DNA from 2 places in the Gilliamella sp. GillExp13 genome. Region 1 is predicted to be linked to the other one. Evidence: riboswitches for the same ligand, from Rfam matches in the RefSeq annotation. Region 1 holds a riboswitch; the other holds the start of a gene.

The links. A riboswitch is a leader RNA that binds a small molecule or an ion and turns the genes downstream of it on or off. The one in region 1 is predicted to bind preQ1.
Region 2: another riboswitch for preQ1. It lies ahead of queD (6-carboxytetrahydropterin synthase QueD); the one in region 1 lies ahead of queF (preQ(1) synthase).

Annotation. Positions count from the first base shown of each region.
Region 1 covers NZ_LZHJ01000019.1:11,085-20,467, reverse strand. Annotated here, with positions in the region: gene A9G37_RS01240 (7-cyano-7-deazaguanine/7-aminomethyl-7-deazaguanine transporter) at 44-724, opposite strand; gene queC (7-cyano-7-deazaguanine synthase QueC) at 772-1,428, opposite strand; gene queF (preQ(1) synthase) at 1,455-1,928, opposite strand; PreQ1 riboswitch class I at 1,932-1,976, opposite strand; gene A9G37_RS01225 (DUF1090 domain-containing protein) at 2,142-2,585, opposite strand; gene coaA (type I pantothenate kinase) at 2,604-3,539, opposite strand; gene yihI (Der GTPase-activating protein YihI) at 3,708-4,202, shown strand; gene hemN (oxygen-independent coproporphyrinogen III oxidase) at 4,522-5,892, shown strand; gene A9G37_RS01205 (hypothetical protein) at 6,101-6,430, shown strand; gene A9G37_RS01200 (hypothetical protein) at 6,400-6,900, shown strand; gene rsmC (16S rRNA (guanine(1207)-N(2))-methyltransferase RsmC) at 7,011-8,051, opposite strand; gene A9G37_RS01190 (DNA polymerase III subunit psi) at 8,140-8,547, shown strand; gene rimI (ribosomal protein S18-alanine N-acetyltransferase) at 8,516-8,977, shown strand; gene A9G37_RS01180 (thiamine diphosphokinase) at 9,013-9,383, shown strand, end outside.
Region 2 covers NZ_LZHJ01000042.1:13,581-22,963, reverse strand. Annotated here, with positions in the region: gene hisM (histidine ABC transporter permease HisM) at 1-573, opposite strand, end outside; gene A9G37_RS03355 (ABC transporter permease) at 580-1,263, opposite strand; gene A9G37_RS03350 (lysine/arginine/ornithine ABC transporter substrate-binding protein) at 1,267-2,055, opposite strand; gene clpB (ATP-dependent chaperone ClpB) at 2,478-5,048, opposite strand; PreQ1 riboswitch class I at 5,334-5,379, shown strand; gene queD (6-carboxytetrahydropterin synthase QueD) at 5,383-5,805, shown strand; gene A9G37_RS03335 (7-carboxy-7-deazaguanine synthase QueE) at 5,808-6,422, shown strand; gene A9G37_RS13320 (DUF1176 domain-containing protein) at 6,530-6,844, shown strand; gene A9G37_RS03325 (DUF1176 domain-containing protein) at 6,872-7,597, shown strand; gene pgeF (peptidoglycan editing factor PgeF) at 7,741-8,511, opposite strand; gene rluD (23S rRNA pseudouridine(1911/1915/1917) synthase RluD) at 8,517-9,383, opposite strand, start outside.

The DNA.
Region 1 (9,383 bases):
TTATGTTTATTTAGGTGAGTAACTAAAATTTAGATTTTAATGATTAATTGTTTTTAGGCATTGCAACTACCTTTTTTAGGATAAAATTGAGAATGACACCATAAAGTGGCAAAAAGAATAATCCGCAAATTAGAATTTTAAAACTATAGTCCATTAACGAAATTTCGATCCAATGATTTGCCATAAATTCATCGTTACTTTGATAAAATGCGATAGCAAAAAAAACAATAGTATCAATACCATTACCAAATATTGCTGATGCTGTTGGGGCAACCCACCATGATTTGTTTTTTCTTAAATAGTTAAAAACAGTAATATCCATTAGTTGTCCAACTAAATAAGCGGCAAAACTAGCCAATGCAATTCGAAATACGAAGCTATTAAATTCCGTCAATGCTGATAATCCAATCCAATGGGTTTCAAAAAATAGTACCGAAATCAGGTATGAAAATAACAATGCAGGAATCATTACAACAAAAATGATTTTTCTGGCTAAACTAGCACCATAAATTCGAATAGTCAGATCGGTAGTTAAAAAGATAAACGGAAAAGTGAATGCCCCCCAAGTTGTTTGAAAACCAAAAATTTCGAATGGGATTTGGACTAAATAATTGCTTGAAGCAATAACCAATATGTGAAAAAAAGCCAACCAGTAAAGCGCTTTTTGCTTTTGTTTACGGGTAAAACTTTTTTCTATCAATTCTGAATGAGCATTTAAGTACATCTTTTTTCCTTTTTAATGGGGGTGAGAGAACCCAATGATGAATGAATTTATTTAGCTTGAGCCATATATTCTTGTAGGCCCTTATTGCGCAATAAACAACTTGGACACTTACCACATCCCCCTTCAACACCGTAATAACAGGTATGGGTATGTTTTTGGACATAATCAAGATAACCTAGTTTATCAGCCATTTCCCACGTTTGCGCTTTTGTCAAATACATCAGTGGCGTGATGAGATTAAACGCATAGTCCATAGCTAAATTCATTGATACATTCATTGATTTAATAAAGACATCACGGCAATCTGGATAACCACTAAAATCGGTTTCACAAACTCCAATAATAATGTCAGAAATTCCTTGTTGCTTAGCATGACAGCCAGCCAAAAGTAAAAAAAGCATATTACGCCCATCAACAAAGGTATTGGGGTAATCACCATCTTGAGCTGCTTTAATTTCTTGAGCGTCATCAATCAACGCATTATTTGTAGTTTGTTTGATAACTGAAGTATCAATAACAGTTTGTTTAATAACAAGATCATCAGCGATCCATTTGGCTTTTTCAAGCTCTATTGCGTGGCGTTGACCATAGCGAAAACTGATTGCCTGAACGTTTTCACGTCCATAATCAGCAATGGCTTGCAGTAAGCAGGTGGTTGAGTCTTGCCCACCAGAAAATATAACTAGTGCTTTACGAGTTTGCATTAATGTTCCTATTGAGGTAGATTAAATTAGCGATTATCCACTTTTTCTGGATACATGTCGTGATTGGCTAATCGATTAGCCGCAACTTGTTCCCAATGAGTACCCGATTTGCCATAATTGGCATAAGGATCAATCGAAATGCCGCCACGAGGTGTAAATTTCCCCCAGACTTCGATATATTTAGGATCCATTAATTTAATAAGATCTTTCATAATGATATTAATACAATCTTCGTGGTAATCGCCATGATTCCGAAAGCTGAACAGATAAAGTTTTAACGATTTACTTTCGACCATTTTAATATTGGGTACGTACGAAATATAAACTGTCGCAAAATCAGGTTGCCCCGTGATAGGACAAAGACTAGTAAACTCTGGGCAATTAAATTTAACAAAATAATCGTTATTCGGATGTTTATTATCGAACGTTTCGAGTATTTCAGGACAATAGGTTGTTGGATAGCGAACAGACTGATCGCCTAGTAGTGTAATTTTACTCATTATTTTTCCTTAGTTTTTTAGCGTGGGAGGTTCACGAACCACGTAACAAGGTGCACACCATACTCTTTTTGCTTTAAAAAGTCTAGTATGACAATAGATTTATAAAAAATGTAAAACTAACACCGTCAACAATAACTATTGATGGTGTTAATAATAAAATATCGTTGAAGAGTAAATAAATCAAGAATCGGGAAATACTCTGCCTGTTATCGTTTATTTCGCTCCCAATTCTTTATAAAAATCAGATAATTTAGATTTAGCTTCATTAAGTTCTTTTTCAGCATCAGCTAATTTTGTTTGTTGTTTGACAATTTTCTGTTCATTATCTTTATCTTTCGCTTTTGATTTTGCTTGTTCTAATTCTTTAGTTCTTTCAGCCACTTTATTTGATTTTTCGTTAATCTCTTTTTTATATTTGGCTTCTAAATCATCATTTGAACAATGCTTATTTAAGTTACGTAATGCTTTTTCAAGCCCTTGGATTTGATGAGAATTATTATTTTTTTTAGCATAATCAATCTGTTTTTCAATAGCCTGTTTTTTGCTTTCACACGTAAGTCCCTTTAGTTGTTCATTTGAAGCATAAGCACCAAATGATAATGAGATAGCTAACGTAATGACACTCAATTTACTTACTAACCGAATTACTGATTTCATACGAATTTTTCCTTAATTTTATTTTCTTAATTGAACACAATTGACTTTATGATCTTTACCTTTAGTTAGAATAAGGTTCGCTCGTTCTTTTGTAGGTAAAATATTTTCAACTAAATTTAATTCATTAATTTCTCGCCAAATACGGTTAGCAATATTTGTAGCTTCATGTTCTGGAAGTTTTGAGTAGTGATTAAAATAAGAGTTAGGATCGCTAAATGCACCCTCCCTAAATTTTAAAAATCGATTTACATACCAATCATGTAATAATGACATATCAGCATCAACATAAATTGAAAAATCGACATAATCTGAAACAAAAACTCGGTTATTCGCTTGTGGATAATTCAGTGTACTTTGCAGTACATTCAAACCTTCAAGAATCAAAATGTCAGGACTATCAATAACGATTTCTTCATCTTCGACAATATCATAAACTAAATGAGAATAAACTGGTGCTTTAACTTGTGCCTGTCCTGATTTTATATCAGCAACAAAATTAAGCAATTTTTTTATATCGTAAGACTGAGGAAACCCTTTTTTATTCATTATTCCATGTTCTTCAAGATATCTATTTGGATATAAAAAACCATCAGTTGTTACCAAAGATACTTTGCGATGTTCAGGCCAACGGGTTAATAATGCTTGTAGTACTCTAGCGGTAGTACTTTTACCTACAGCAACACTGCCTGCAATACCAATAATGTAAGGTGTTTTTTGACTTTTACCTAAGAATTTAGATAAAATAGCTTGCCGATTAAAATTATTGCTGATGTAATAATTAAGTAATCTAGATAAAGGTAAATAAATTTCACTCACTTCATCCATGGATAAATCTTCATTAATACCTTGTAACGAAACTAATTCTTCTGCTGTTAAAGTCATTGGTACCGTATTACGTAAGCTAGCCCATTCTTGACGATTGAATTTCAGATAAGGGCTTAAGTGATTTTTCATTTTATTGTTCTCTAATTCGGTCTAACAAATTTATTCGGCTCAGATTATACATAAATTTATTTTTTTACAATCTTAAATTAGCATGACGTCTTCATCATAGCTATATTTTGGACTTACTGATAAAATACGTTTGTAAAATGATTAACCCTAATATTAGACAGAGATTTTATGTTAAAAAATAAATCAAAACAGAAAGCTAAAAAAAGCCGTCAAGAGATTAATGAAGAATCTCGGGAACTGAAGCGTAAACGCAAACACAAAGGTTTACCAAGTGGCTCTCGCTTTAATAAACTAAATAATAATAAAAATTCGACAAAAACAACCAAAGATCCAAGAGTGGGGAGCAAAAAAACTATTTCTTTAATTGTTGAAGATTCTAACAATATAGAAAAACCTGTTAAACAATCTAAAACAATTAAAACGATTTTATCACCTCAACAAGAATTAGAACAATTAGAGAACGATCCAAAATTAGATATGTTACTTGATCTAGTCGAGCAAAAAGCCAAACTCACTAAAGATCAACAAATTTATCTTGATAGCAAATTGAATCGTATCGATGAACTGATGCAAGAGCTTGGTTATACTGATGACGACTTTGATGATTTTGATGAATTAGACGAAAAGAAAGAAGATATTGTTAGTTTATTAAAACGAAACTAATAATAGGAAAATATAATTAGCAATCGTGATAGTATGTGTCTTGATATGAGTAGGAATATCATCCAAAAGTAATATTCCTACTGATAATTTAAACTTAGAATCCATTACTTTTATTCAGTCAATTAATAATTAAAAGTGAGCAATTCATAGTGCCAATATTAATTATGTTAAGTTTATATTTTGGGTTATTGATTTGCACATTGTTATATTTAAATAAAACTAATCGAATCAAAATTAAAATCAAGAACCAACAAAAAGCAATAGTAAAAAATCATAAAAATAACAACACTAAAGATAGACATAAGCGGAAGTAAAAAGCATGACTGATACGCAATTATGGGATCAAGCGTTAATTGAAAAATATAATTATTCTGGCCCAAGATATACCTCTTACCCTACTGCACTTGAATTTAACGAAAAATTTAATGAGCAAGAATTTTTATCGGCGGCAACTCGTTATCCCACAAAACCGTTATCGCTTTATGTGCATATTCCGTTTTGTCATAAGCTTTGTTATTTCTGTGGTTGTAATAAGCTTATTACTCGCCAAACACAAAAAGTTACCAAATACCTTGACATTTTAGATATTGAAATTGCCGAACGCGCAAAATTATTTAAACATCGCGCGGTAACACAAATGCACTGGGGAGGAGGTACACCAACTTTTTTAAACGATGCTGAAATTACTCGATTGATTACCTCGTTAAAAAAGCATTTTAATTTTGTTGCTAATGCCGAACTATCCATCGAAATTGATCCGCGTGAAATAACACCACAAACAATTGACCATTTAGCAAGTGTTGGTTTTAATAGGCTAAGTATGGGAATTCAAGATTTTAATCACGAAATCCAAAGCCTAATTAATCGTGAACAAGATGAAACATTAATACGGTCTCTTATTAATCAAGCACGTAAAAATAATTTTCACTCAATTAGTTTAGATTTAATTTATGGCCTACCAAAACAAACCATTGAAAGTTTTGCCGAAACGCTCAATAAAGTGATTGATATTTCTCCCGATCGTTTAAGTGTATTTAATTATGCCCACTTACCAAGCCGTTTTGCTGCCCAACGAAAAATTAAAGATGATGATTTGCCTAATGCCAATCAAAAATTGCAGATCCTACAAACTAGCATTAAAAAGTTAACCAAAGCTGGTTATCACTTTATCGGTATGGATCATTTTGCTAAGCCCTCTGATGAATTAGCTATTGCTCAACAAGAAAATAAATTGCATCGTAATTTTCAGGGGTATACAACTCAAGGCGATGCTGATTTACTTGGACTTGGTGTGTCGGCCATTAGTATGTTAGGTGATAGTTATGCGCAAAATCAAAAAGATCTAAAAATCTATCAAACTCAGGTTGAGCAAAAAGGACATGGATTATGGAAAGGATTCACCTTAAATCGTGACGATAAGATTCGTCGTGATGTGATAAAACAGCTTATCTGCCATTTTCATTTAGATAAAAATGTTATCGAACAACAATACCAAATTCAATTTGATGATTATTTTGCTGAAGATTTAAAATTACTGGCGCCATTGCAAAAAGATGGATTAGTGACAATCAATAACAATATAATCGAAGTCCAACCTAAAGGACATTTATTGATACGCAATATTTGTATGTGCTTTGATATTTATATGCGAAAAATGGCAAGGCAGCAGCAGTTTTCTAGGGTTATTTAATTTGAAGTCGTTTGTCAAATTGCTGTAAACAATATGAGTAATTCCTACAAAGTAAATATTATGTTAATATTTAGTCTAATTTAATAAAAAATAACAAATAAATTATTTGTTTTATTGTGATTAAAGGTTAGCTTTTAAATTCACAATTTTAGCCTTTAGACATGAAATTTTTATTTTTAATAAGAAGTATATTGATAAAATGGCATTGATGAATAAATTAGTAGAAGTATTTCCAACTCGCCCTTTAAAAGTCATGAAGTTAAAGCAAGAAAGCTCATTACATCAAATAAGAAGATTACTTGCAGCAATACTTCTCTTTGCGTTAGCTTTATTTATGGCCATAAGAAATTATCCTGGATTAATTGATGATTATAAAATATCACAGAATCCAGTTGTGGTTGACTATGATGTAGAAGGAACATGTCGTGCAAGACGTATGGTTGATAACTGCTCAGTAAAAATTACCACTGATACAGGACAAGTTATTAAGCGTGATTATACTTTCATTTGGGGAAAAAAGGAAATTATCAAGTTGTAACTGTCGCTTCAACCGATGATCCATCACTAGTAACAATCAATTTAGCTATTGATAATATGCGGACTGTATTTTTGACTACTACTGTTCTTATTCTTTTATTGTTGTTGGTTACATGGATGAGTTTAGGATGTTTCTTAAGAACACATAAAATGATAAAAGTTATCAATGAAATTAACGGGCAAAAATTAACACCTGTTATTGTACCAGTTAAATTAGTCTCTTATGGTAAAATAATAACTGCCTTATATCGTGCAAGCAATACACAAGGAATAAATGCTAAATATGTAGCCAATTTTAATAAAGACTCAAACGGAGGACCAATCATTATAGGTGATAAGATTAGAAATAAATGTAATGTGTTGGCCGTAGTTGGAGAAAGCAACTCCGTTCCTATTCTTCTTGACCAAGAATTTATGCGCTGTGATTTTACTTATAATGAAATGCAGGCATTAAAAGAAGCTCTCTCTTAATCCAGATATGATATCAAGAATAGTGAAATCAGTTTGTTTTCAAATAGTTAAATTTTATACCTAGGGCGATAACATCGCCCTATTTTTTTAAACAAAATAAACAGCACTTATTAATGGCTTGCTAGATAAACCTTAAATTTCGTCGTTTGGGCAATCACTTCAACGCTTTTGAATGTTTCATCTAAAATGGTTTGATACGGTAAAAATGAATTTGCCACAATGCACAAATAACCATTTAATTTTAGGTGTTTTTTTGCTTCTTTGATTAACGTATTAACGGCCGTGTAATCAGTTTGTTTACCATCATGAAAAGGTGGATTCGAAACAATAAGATGATATTTATCATTTAGATTTGAAAAAACGTCACTCGCTACAACTGTGGCATTAACATGATTACGGTTTAACGTGGCTTTACTTGATTCAATTGCTGCACAGCTTACATCAGATAACGTTAGTGCTATATCAGGGTTTAATTTACCTAGCACCGTGGACAAAATGCCCGAACCACATCCCACATCTAATATATTACCTTTAATAATATCAGTACGATCCATCAATGCATTTAACAGCAATTCACTACCAGTATCTAACCCTTTTTGGCTAAAAACACCAGGTAAGCTTTTGATTTCAATATTCTGATTTTCAATAGTTAAATGATAACTTAACCACCATTCATCAAGATCAAATGCTAAACGGCTATCTGCCTGAAAATGATATAAACCACAACGTCTTGCGCTATCGATTTTTTGAATTGTACCAAAATCACTCAATAAAGCTTCCACGCTTTTTACACCTGTTCTATTTTCACCTATGATAAAAATATCACTGTCTTTTGGCATATTATGTAATAAATAAGAAAGCTGAAATTGTGCTTCGTTTTTAGTTTTTGGCCAATAGTAAATCAACGTATTCATTCCAACGTAAAAATCCGCTTCGGGCAATAATGAAAAATAGGTGTGATTGCCTCGTGCACTAGCTTTTAGACGTAAATAAGTATGAAATTGTGTGCAATGAATCTTAACTTGATTTGCCGACATAATAGATGGATAACTATCCTGAATATCACCAGCTATCAACACATTTTTATCGTTAAAAAATGTTTGGTGACGCTCAAGTACTTGACTTGCTGGAGTAAAAGCAGATGTTGCCATATTTCCTCAATGAAAAACCTTTATAAATTGATGCATTGATTATACAATTAACTATCTTTAATCTCTAATAAAAAACAGTAAGTCAATAATGACACAGCAAGATTGGTACCTAAAACAGTGCAATATAACTCAATACGTTTTGAGGAATGCTAATGTTTTCAAAGGTGAAATAGCGACAAAAATAAGTGAAGAAATTAGAATGATTATAGTTGCAGAACAAAAACCAACACAAAAAATCTATTATGATATTTTAAATGCTATCCATATAACTGAAGAACAAGTATTGTTTTTAACTCCACAACAATTAATTATTCCTGCTGATGAAATTAAAACAGTAATTTGGTTTATTGATATTACCTTGGATGAGTCATGGGTTAACCCATTAACTATTCAAACAACCAGTCTAGATCAGCTTGCAAAAACACCACAACAAAAACGCCAACTATGGCAAAAATTATGTCAATATGAAAACCATTTCCACCCTGACCGAACATGATTTAATAGAAGCTTTTGAATTAGAACAGATTTGCCATGCTATTCCTTGGTCAAAACAAACTTTCTTTTCAAACCAAGGTGAGCGTTATCTCAATTTTAAAATAACGATTAATAACCAAATAGTTGGGTTTTGTATTTGCCAACATGTAGCAGATGAAGCAAATTTATTTAACATTGCAATACATCCCGGTTTTAGAAAGCAAGGACTAGCAAGAGAGCTGCTCAACCATTTGATAGATGCGTTAATTACGATAAAATCACCCTGCCCAATCTCAACACTTTGGCTTGAAGTCAGACAATCAAATACGCTAGCAATTAAGCTATATCACACACTAGGATTTAACCAAATAACGATTAGAAAAAATTATTACCCAACAACTAATGGTAAACAAGAAGACGCTATTATCATGGCATATACGTTAGCTTTATGATTCACCAATAAGATTAGCAAAAGGAAAAAAGTGTAATGTCACAAAATAGAGCTTTACTCTTTATTAATGGCGAACCACCACAACATGACTTTAACCATTTATATAAGTATACTTATATTGCTTGCACAGATGGAGCTTACCATAATTATCTGTCGACCTTGTCAATCGAACCAAACTTCATTATTGGCGATTTAGATAGTTATAATCCTAACAAAGCAATTCCATCTAAAACTCAAATTATTCACACACCCGACCAAAATAAAACCGATTTTGAAAAAGCAATTTTGTTTTTAGTCAGTAAAGGGATGAAAGCATTTGATGTTTATGGAGCCAGTGGCCATGCAAGCGATCACTTTTTAGGAAATATTTCTATTGCAATGAGATATTATCATCAGTATCAAATCAC
Region 2 (9,383 bases), on a different contig from region 1:
ATCGCGTGCAATCTTCATCACATCTGGCACAGTAACAGTAAAAGCCAGTGCAGTTGAATGCAACATAAAAATGACCTCGTTACTATAAGCTGGCAATGCAATACGAAATGCTCTTGGAAAAATGATATAACGATAAAGTTGAAAACGATTAAAACCAAGTGCTGTCGCAGCTTGAATTTCGCCATTTGGCACATTCCGCATAGCTCCAGCAAAAACTTCAGTAGTATATGCGCAAGTGTTTAGGGTAAAGGCTAACACCGTACAATTTAAACCACTTTGAAAAAAATCTCCTAACCAAGCATTATTTTTAACCACACTTAAGGTATATATACCAGTGTAAATAATCAATAACTGCACATATAAAGGCGTACCTCGAAAAATATATGTAAATAGCCAAATAGGTAGTTTAATCAGTTTATTTTGTGCGTTTCGCCCTACCGCTAACGCTAGCGACAAAATTCCCCCCATTAAAACCGATAAAATAAAAATCCATAGCGTCATCGCAAGACCAGTGATATTATAACCATCGGTCCATAATAGTGATTGCCAATATTGTTGAATAATTTCTAACATGAGTTCTTATAATTTAGTTTTAGTAATGCCAATAGAATAATGCCGTTCAAGCCACCATAAAATGATATTAGATATTGATGTAAAAAACAGATAAAACACCCCAGCAATCAAAGCAAATAACAAAGGTTGGTACATAGCTTCGCCTGCATTTTTAGTAGCTTTAACTAAATCCGACAACCCCAATAACGACACTAATGCTGTAGCTTTTAACACAACTAACCAATTATTAGCAATACCTGGCAGGGCAAAGCGCATCATTAAAGGAAACATTACATACCGAAACACTTGCACTTTACTTAAACCAAGCGCTGTTGCTGCCGCTAAGGTGTTTCTAGAAACAGCAAGATAAGCTCCTCTAAAAGTTTCGGTAAAATATGCCCCATAAATAAAGCCTAACGTAATAATACCAGCGATTAAAGGATCAACTTCAATAAAAGGAGCGTTAAAATAATCAGTTATATTATTAACCAAAAACTGCAAGCCAAAAAAGATTAGCATCATCAACACTAAATCGGGTACACCTCGAATTAACGATGTATAAGCCTGACAAAGCACATTACATACTTTTGAATGACTCAGTTTACCTAATGCACAAACAATACCAAGTATCATGGCCAGTAGTAGCGATGTCAATGCTAAAATAATAGTCAACCATGCACCTTGACAAATTAAAGAAATATACCCCTGCATGGTTTATTTTTTATTACCGTACACATTAAAATCAAAATACTTATTGTTGATTTTTTGGTAGGTGCCATCAGCTAAGAGGTCTTTTAAAGCTAGGTTAAAGGCCTCGCGCAACTCATTATCATTTTTACGAAAACCAATTCCTACTCCAACATCAAAGTAGTTCGCATCGGTTAGAGCATCCCCAGCAAAAATAAAACCTTTACCTTGTGGCTGTTTTAAAAAGGCATAACTGCCAGTGACTTCATCTTGCAATGCCGCATCTAAACGACCTGCCACTAGATCAGAAAATACTTGTAACTGATTTTGATAAGGCACTATAACTACACCGTTCGGACGCCACATTTCGTTGGCAAAATGTTCTTGCGATGTACCTTGCTCAACACCAACACGCTTACCTTTCAATGACTCAGCATTAGGCATTAAATTAGTACCCTCTTTAACAATCAAACGTGAATAAGTCATAAAGATTTCGTCAGAAAAAGCGATCTGTTTTTTACGTTTTTCAGTCATCATTAGCGAAGACGAGATAATATCAATCTTTCTTGATAATAACGACGGAATCAACGCATCGAAGTCGGTCGATTGAAAACTACATTTAATATTGATCTTTTCACACAATGCTTTTGTGATTTCAATGTTAAATCCAGTAACTTCACCATTAGCATCAATAAAATCAAAAGGCGCATAGGACGTATCCGAACCAACTTTAATCGATTCAGGTAACGCAGCATAACTTGCCATTGGCAAGCTTAAACAACCGAAAATAAATAATTTTTTTAATAAATTCTTCATGTTTAATCTTTCCTTTTTTATTTAAGGCAATAATATAACGTGTTCTGAGGTAATTTTATAATAAAAAAAAGTTATTATTGTGCTGTGTAAAATTAGAATTACTTAATGGCAAAAACCCTAGACAAAATAGTTAAAGTTGTTACTTTTAACAACTAACAAAAAGCTAGTTTGATTGAGCTTTGGTTGCAAAACCTTGAAAACGGTTTTAAAAAAATTTTGTCAAAAAGTTTCAGGTAACTATATGTTAAAGTATAAAATGAGTTGTTTAGTTGGGTTCGGGTTTGTGTTGTTATTTTATTCATCAGACATCCATTTTGCGAAAATAATGTTTGTCTGATTAAATTCTAAGTACTATAGGTAAACTAAATTGTATCAAGTATAAAAAACCGACCATAGAGGTCGGTTTGTCTTTTGAAGTTTTATTACTGTTGAGCTTCAATGTTGTCACCAACTAAATCTAGATGAATAGTTTTACCTGGGACTAATTTACCTGACAGTATCTGTTGTGCCAATGGGTTTTCGATCTCTTGTTGGATCGATCGTTTTAACGGTCTTGCGCCATAAATTGGGTCAAAGCCAACCTTAGCTAACTGTTCAAGTGCCGCATCCGAAATATCCAATTGGTAACCACGTTCTCCTAAACGTTTTTCAACGTGTGCTAACTGAATTTTTGCAATCGCTTTAATGTTTTCTTGACCTAATGGGTGGAATACCACTGTTTCGTCAATACGATTGATAAATTCTGGTCTAAAGTGTTTGGTTACAACCGTCATCACTAGAGATTTTATTTCGTCATAACTTAGTTCAACTTGACCTTGAATTAGGTCAGAACCTAAGTTTGATGTCATAATTATGACAGTGTTACGAAAATCAACTGTGCGACCTTGACCATCTGTTAAGCGCCCATCATCCAATACTTGCAGTAAGATATTAAAGACATCTGGGTGTGCTTTTTCGACTTCATCAAGTAAAATTACTGAGTATGGTCGTCGTCTAACTGCTTCGGTTAAATACCCCCCTTCTTCATACCCAACATAACCTGGAGGTGCACCAATTAAGCGAGCAACGGAGTGTTTTTCCATAAACTCTGACATATCTATACGCACCATAGCATCTTCGCTGTCAAACATAAAGTTAGCCAATGATTTGCAAAGCTCGGTTTTACCGACACCAGTTGGTCCTAAGAATAGGAATGATCCAATCGGTTTATTTGGATCTGAAAGCCCTGCTCGGCTACGTCGAATCGCATTTGCAACCGCTAATACTGCTTCATTTTGACCTATTACACGTTTATGTAAGGCATCTTCCATGTGCAATAGTTTATCTTTTTCGCTCTCAAGCATTCTAGAAACTGGAATACCTGTCGCTTTAGATAATACTTCTGCAATTTCGTTATCGGTCACTTTGTTACGCAATAACTTCATGGTTTTGCCTTCTAACTGCGTTGCTGAAGCAAGTTTCTTTTCGAGCTCTGGAATTTTGCCATATTGTAATTCTGACATTTTGTTCAAGTCGCCAGCTCGACGAGCTTGCTCTATTTCAGTACGTGCCTTTTCTAGTTCTGCTTTGATGTTTTGAGTCCCCGAAACAGCTGCCTTTTCTGACTTCCACTCTTCTTCAAGTGAAGCATATTCCTTTTCTTTTTCAGAAAGTTCATCATTTAACATTTGTAGTCGCTTTTTACTCGCATCATCAGATTCTTTTTTAAGCGCTTGTTGTTCAAGTTTAAGTTGAATTATGCGCCTTTCAAGACGATCTAAAGATTCTGGTTTTGAATCCATTTGCATACGAATACTTGATGCGGCCTCGTCAATTAAATCAATCGCTTTGTCAGGTAACATGCGATCAGAAATATAACGATGCGATAATGTAGCCGCTGCTACGATTGCCGGATCGGTTATTTGCACATGGTGATGCAGTTCATAACGTTCTTTTAAACCACGCAAAATAGCGATAGTATCTTCAACTGTTGGTTCGGCAACATATACTTTTTGGAAACGACGCTCTAACGCAGGATCTTTTTCAATATATTGACGGTATTCATCAAGCGTTGTTGCTCCCACGCAGTGTAATTCACCACGAGCTAATGCGGGTTTTAACATATTACCAGCATCCATTGCTCCATCGCTTTTTCCTGCGCCAACCATGGTATGGATTTCGTCAATAAATAATATAATGCGACCTTCTTCTTTTGCTAAGTCTTTAAGCACGGCTTTTAGGCGTTCTTCAAATTCCCCTCGATATTTGGCACCAGCAATTAATGCCCCCATGTCTAATGATAAAACGCGTTTATGTCGTAATCCTTCAGGGACTTCACGGTTAACAATACGTTGTGCTAATCCTTCTACAATAGCAGTTTTCCCTACACCTGGTTCCCCAATTAATACTGGATTATTTTTAGTACGACGTTGTAATACCTGAATAGTTCGACGGATTTCTTCATCACGACCAATAACAGGATCAAGCTTACCTTGTTCTGCTCGTTGAGTTAAATCAATGGTGTATTTTTTAAGTGCACCGCGTTGATCTTCTGCATTAGGATCGTTCACGTTATCGCTACCTCTTACTTGATTAACTGCTTGGCTAAATTTATCTTTATTAACACCTGATCTTTTAAGAAGATCGCCTAAACTGCCCTTATCTTCTAAAGTGGCTAATATAAAGAGTTCTGATGAAATATAGCTATCACCGTTCTTTTGGGATAATTTATCGCAAAGATTTAATACTCGAACAAAATCTTGCGATGGAATAACATCTCCACCCACACCTTGAACTTGGGGTAATCGGTCAATAGCTTGAGCTAATTCTTGTTGTAAATTAACAATATTTGCACCTGCTGCAATCAATAAAGGCATTACACTACTCCCTTCTTGATTAAGCATGGCTGATAGGACATGCACAGGCTCTATATATTGATTGTCTTTACCTAATGCCATTGACTGCGCATCAGCTAAAGCTTGTTGAAACTTATTTGTTAGTTTATCTAACCTCATAGTGTTTATCTCCTGAGCAATAAATTTGGATTAAACGCTTAACACATTTAATCCATTTGCATGTGATCTAAATGAGTGTTGCAACCTAAATTTCAAGAGCAAAGTTAAAATATTTTTTACAAAATTTATACAACAAGATTATCAAGTATGTAAGAATTAATTGACATAAAAATAAAGCTGTTTGCAATTCAAGCAATTACATCTAAATTTCGTTTTAAGATATACTGGTAAGATGACAAATTCACTTTTATCCCTTATATTGTTACCTTTATTTTGTTAGGTTCGCTAACCGTGGTTCGTAACCCATCCCACGAAAAAAAACTAGGAATATAAAATGTTCAAAATAGCCAAAGAGTTTCAATTTGATGCTTGTCACATGTTAGATGGGCACAATAAAAAGTGTCATAATCTGCACGGACACACTTATCGCCTATTAGTTGAAATTAGCGGAGAGCTTATTGATAACGGCTCAAGCCAAGATATGGTGATGGATTATGCCGATTTAAAGCTAATAGTTAAACAACATATTGTCGATCCGTTAGATCACGCCTATCTTTACTATCAACATAACCCTAATGAGTGCCGTATCGCGTCGTTACTACAAGAAATGGATCGTAAAATTTTTGCCTTTCCATGTAGAACCACCGCAGAAGGAATGAGCAAATTTATTTTTGATTGCTTATCGCAATATTTGCCTGTTTCGATGATCAAAGTATGGGAAACGCCAACTTCGTATTGTGAATATCATCGGAGTTAATGATGATTGAATTTCGTATTGTTGAAATCTTCGAATCCTTACAAGGCGAAGGTTATAATACTGGCATGCCTGCCGTTTTTATTCGTTTTGCAGGATGCAATTTAAATTGCGCCTGGTGTGACACTAATTTTCGCAAATTTACTCGATTCACGTTAGATGCTTTAATGACTAAAGTGGGCGAATATAAAAGCAAAAATATTATTATTACAGGTGGCGAACCGACAATGGTTAAAGCGTTACCTGAATTGCTTTTGCCACTTAAAAAAGCGGGTTATTTTATCGCCATTGAAAGCAACGGTCTTGGTAAAGTCGATCCGCTTATTGATTATATTGCGCTAAGCCCTAAATTTTGTTATCAGTCACGCTATCAAAAAATAGCACAACCAATAGCAAATGAAGTACGCATAGTAGCCGAAAATCACTGCAATTTTATTCCTTTTTGTCAATATATTGAAACTCATATCCAAGCCAAACACTATTATCTATCACCTTGTGAAAAAGATGGTGCATTTAATATGTTTGAAACGATAGATTTGTTAGGTAAAATCAACCAAAATCGACTGAATAATAAATGGCTTTTGAGTGTGCAAAGCCATAAGTTTGCCAATATAGAATGATAATTAGGACTAAAGAGAACTAATTAAATATTCATAAAATTAAAAAGTTTCATTAATTTTAATTAAATAATTATTTAATCTATAATAACCTCATATAAACTACTTATATGGAATTAACTGTCATGCGTTTTTGCTATTGTTTTTTGCTAACTTTGTTTACAACTCCAGTTATAGCTTGGGATATAGTTTGTGATAATACTTTAACTTGTCGTGTTATAGAATATAGTGATATATCTGATAAAGAAGTGATAAAATCGTCAATACTATTCAAGCGAAAAGCGGGAGCTAATCAGCCAGTTGAAATTTATGTTAGAACAAAAAATAACAAAGAAGAAAATGAAGAAGATATTGAAATTAAAAACACTCAACAATTGGATAATTCATTGGCTGCATTTATTAATCAAGAGTATTTAGGCGAATAAAAAGAGATACAAAATAATATTTATCAGTTGTCACAAAACCAAGCTACAAAAATTATTCAAGCGTTTACAAAAAATGAGAAAGTTATATTCCGTAACAATAGAAGTCAATCATCCTATACCAATGGCGGATTTTATGATGTCATGTTGACAATGGACAAAAAACAAGGATGGGTTGGTACAACTGGCGCAGTTATAGCACATGGTAATAAAAATGAATCAAACGTTTATGCACCAATACCTGTACCAACTATAAAAAAAGGTAAAGTAATTGATCCAGAACAAAGTCAAGAACTTAATACCAATGAAGTAATTAAAATATTCCCTCAATTCAAAAAATGCTATATACATGAAGCTAAATGTGATGCTTATGATTTAGAAGATCCTTATTATGATGAAACACAAGGATATGATAAAAGATTTCGATTAATTAAATTAGATAATAACCACGATTTACTTGAAACTTGGTGTTGGTTTAGCGCTTATAACTCAGGTAACGCCTATTGGATAATTTCTAACACTGCTAAACCAAGTAATAAAAATATAAAATTTATAAATAATGAGGGTAATACATACAAAAATGGAACAATATCCAGTATAGCTAAGCTAAGAGGTGAGGGAGATTGTTTAGAAAAATCTAGTTGGACTTGGAATGGACATAAATTTATGCTTTCCTCTAATATAAGTACAGGTGAATGCTTAGGTTTTGACGGTGGGGCTTGGCAATTACCTTCTTTTGTTAGCGAAATAAAGTAATAATTGAACAATAGAAAACCTTCAGATCTTATGGCGGTTTAAATGTTATAATTTTGTATATTAACATTTACCGCAGATCTTTATACTATGAATATTTTACAAAACAGCTAAAAATTGAAAGTTTTTAGCTTAAAAAAACTATTTTATTCAAACCAGATCATTGATGCCATTCTACCAGTTTTATTTTCACGTCGATAAGAGAAGAATTCATCTTGTTCAGTATAAGTACAATAATCACAACCAAAAATTTGCGTTACTCCTACTGCTTGTAAACGCTGTTTGGCAATTAGATATAGGTCTGCTAGGTATTTTTGTTCAGTTGATTTGATCAATTTAAATGCTTCTTGTGCTTTTGGATCAACTTTTTCAAATTGTTGTTTGACTTCAATACCTACCTCAAATTTTTTGACACTAATGGCTGGTCCCATCCAAGCAATGATGTTTGATGGCGAGCTTGAGAATTTTTTGATTGTTTCTTCTAATATACCATTACATAATCCTCGCCAACCGGCATGGGCAGCTGCAACTTCGTCACCTTTTGTTGTACAAAAAAGTACAGGCATGCAATCTGCGGTTAACACCACGCTAACTTGCTTGGGTTGATTGGTATATGATCCATCAGCTTCAAAAGTTTGATAAGAATCAATGTTACCTGTTGGAGGTTGTAAAGTAATTTGTGATATATCAAGCACTGTTGTGCTGTGAGTTTGCTTTAACCAATATGGTTCGCTTGGTATTTGTTCGGCTTGAATAATTCTTCGGCGGTTTTCAACAATATGTTCTGAATTATCACCAGTTCGATTTCCCATATTTAAACTTGCAAATGGCGCTAAACTAACGCCACCAGTCCGTGTTGTAGTAAAGGCATGAATTGTTTTTGGGGCTGTCCAATATGGGTAAATCGATTTAATCATATTTATCACCAATCTAGTTCATCTTTATGCTGTTCGGTATCTTCTTGTAAAGCTTGTATTAACTTTTGCATATCTTCAGGAATAGGAGCATGCCATTCCATTTGTTCACCTGTTATAGGATGATATAATCGCAACATGATAGCGTGTAATGCTTGGCGATTAAAATCGCGTAAGGTTTGAATGAAGGATTCACTAGCCTCCTTAGGCGGCCTTGGTCTTCCACCGTAGAGTGGGTCACCAATTAGTGGGTGAGCAATATGTGCCATGTGCACACGGATTTGGTGAGTTCGCCCTGTTTCTAAGCGCAATCGCAAACGCGTATGTAGGCGATATTTTTCCATCACTCTATAATGGGTAACCGCTGGTTTACCCGTTGGGAATACAGCCATATGTGTGCGTTTGGTTGGATGACGGGTGATAGGCTGATCAACGGTTCCTCCTGCGGTAATAATCCCCATGACTACAGCTTCATATTCGCGTGTAATTTCGCGTAGTTGAAGTGATTCGACCAAATGTGTTTGTGCCATAATAGTTTTAGCTACAACCATTAGCCCTGTTGTATCTTTATCTAGACGATGCACAATACCTGCGCGGGGTACGCGTGCTATCTCAGGATAATAATGCAATAAGGCATTTAATACCGTACCATCAGGATTACCGGCGCCAGGATGCACAACTAAATCACGAGGTTTATTAATCACCAAAATGTCATCATCCTCGTAAACAATATCAAGCTTTATATCTTCCGGTTGATGATAAGTTTCTTGTTCAATTTCAGCATTGATAGTTATTATTTCGCCACCGAGCACTTTTTCTTTCGGTTTATTAACGATAACATCGTTGATAGTGACTTTATTATTAATAATCCAATC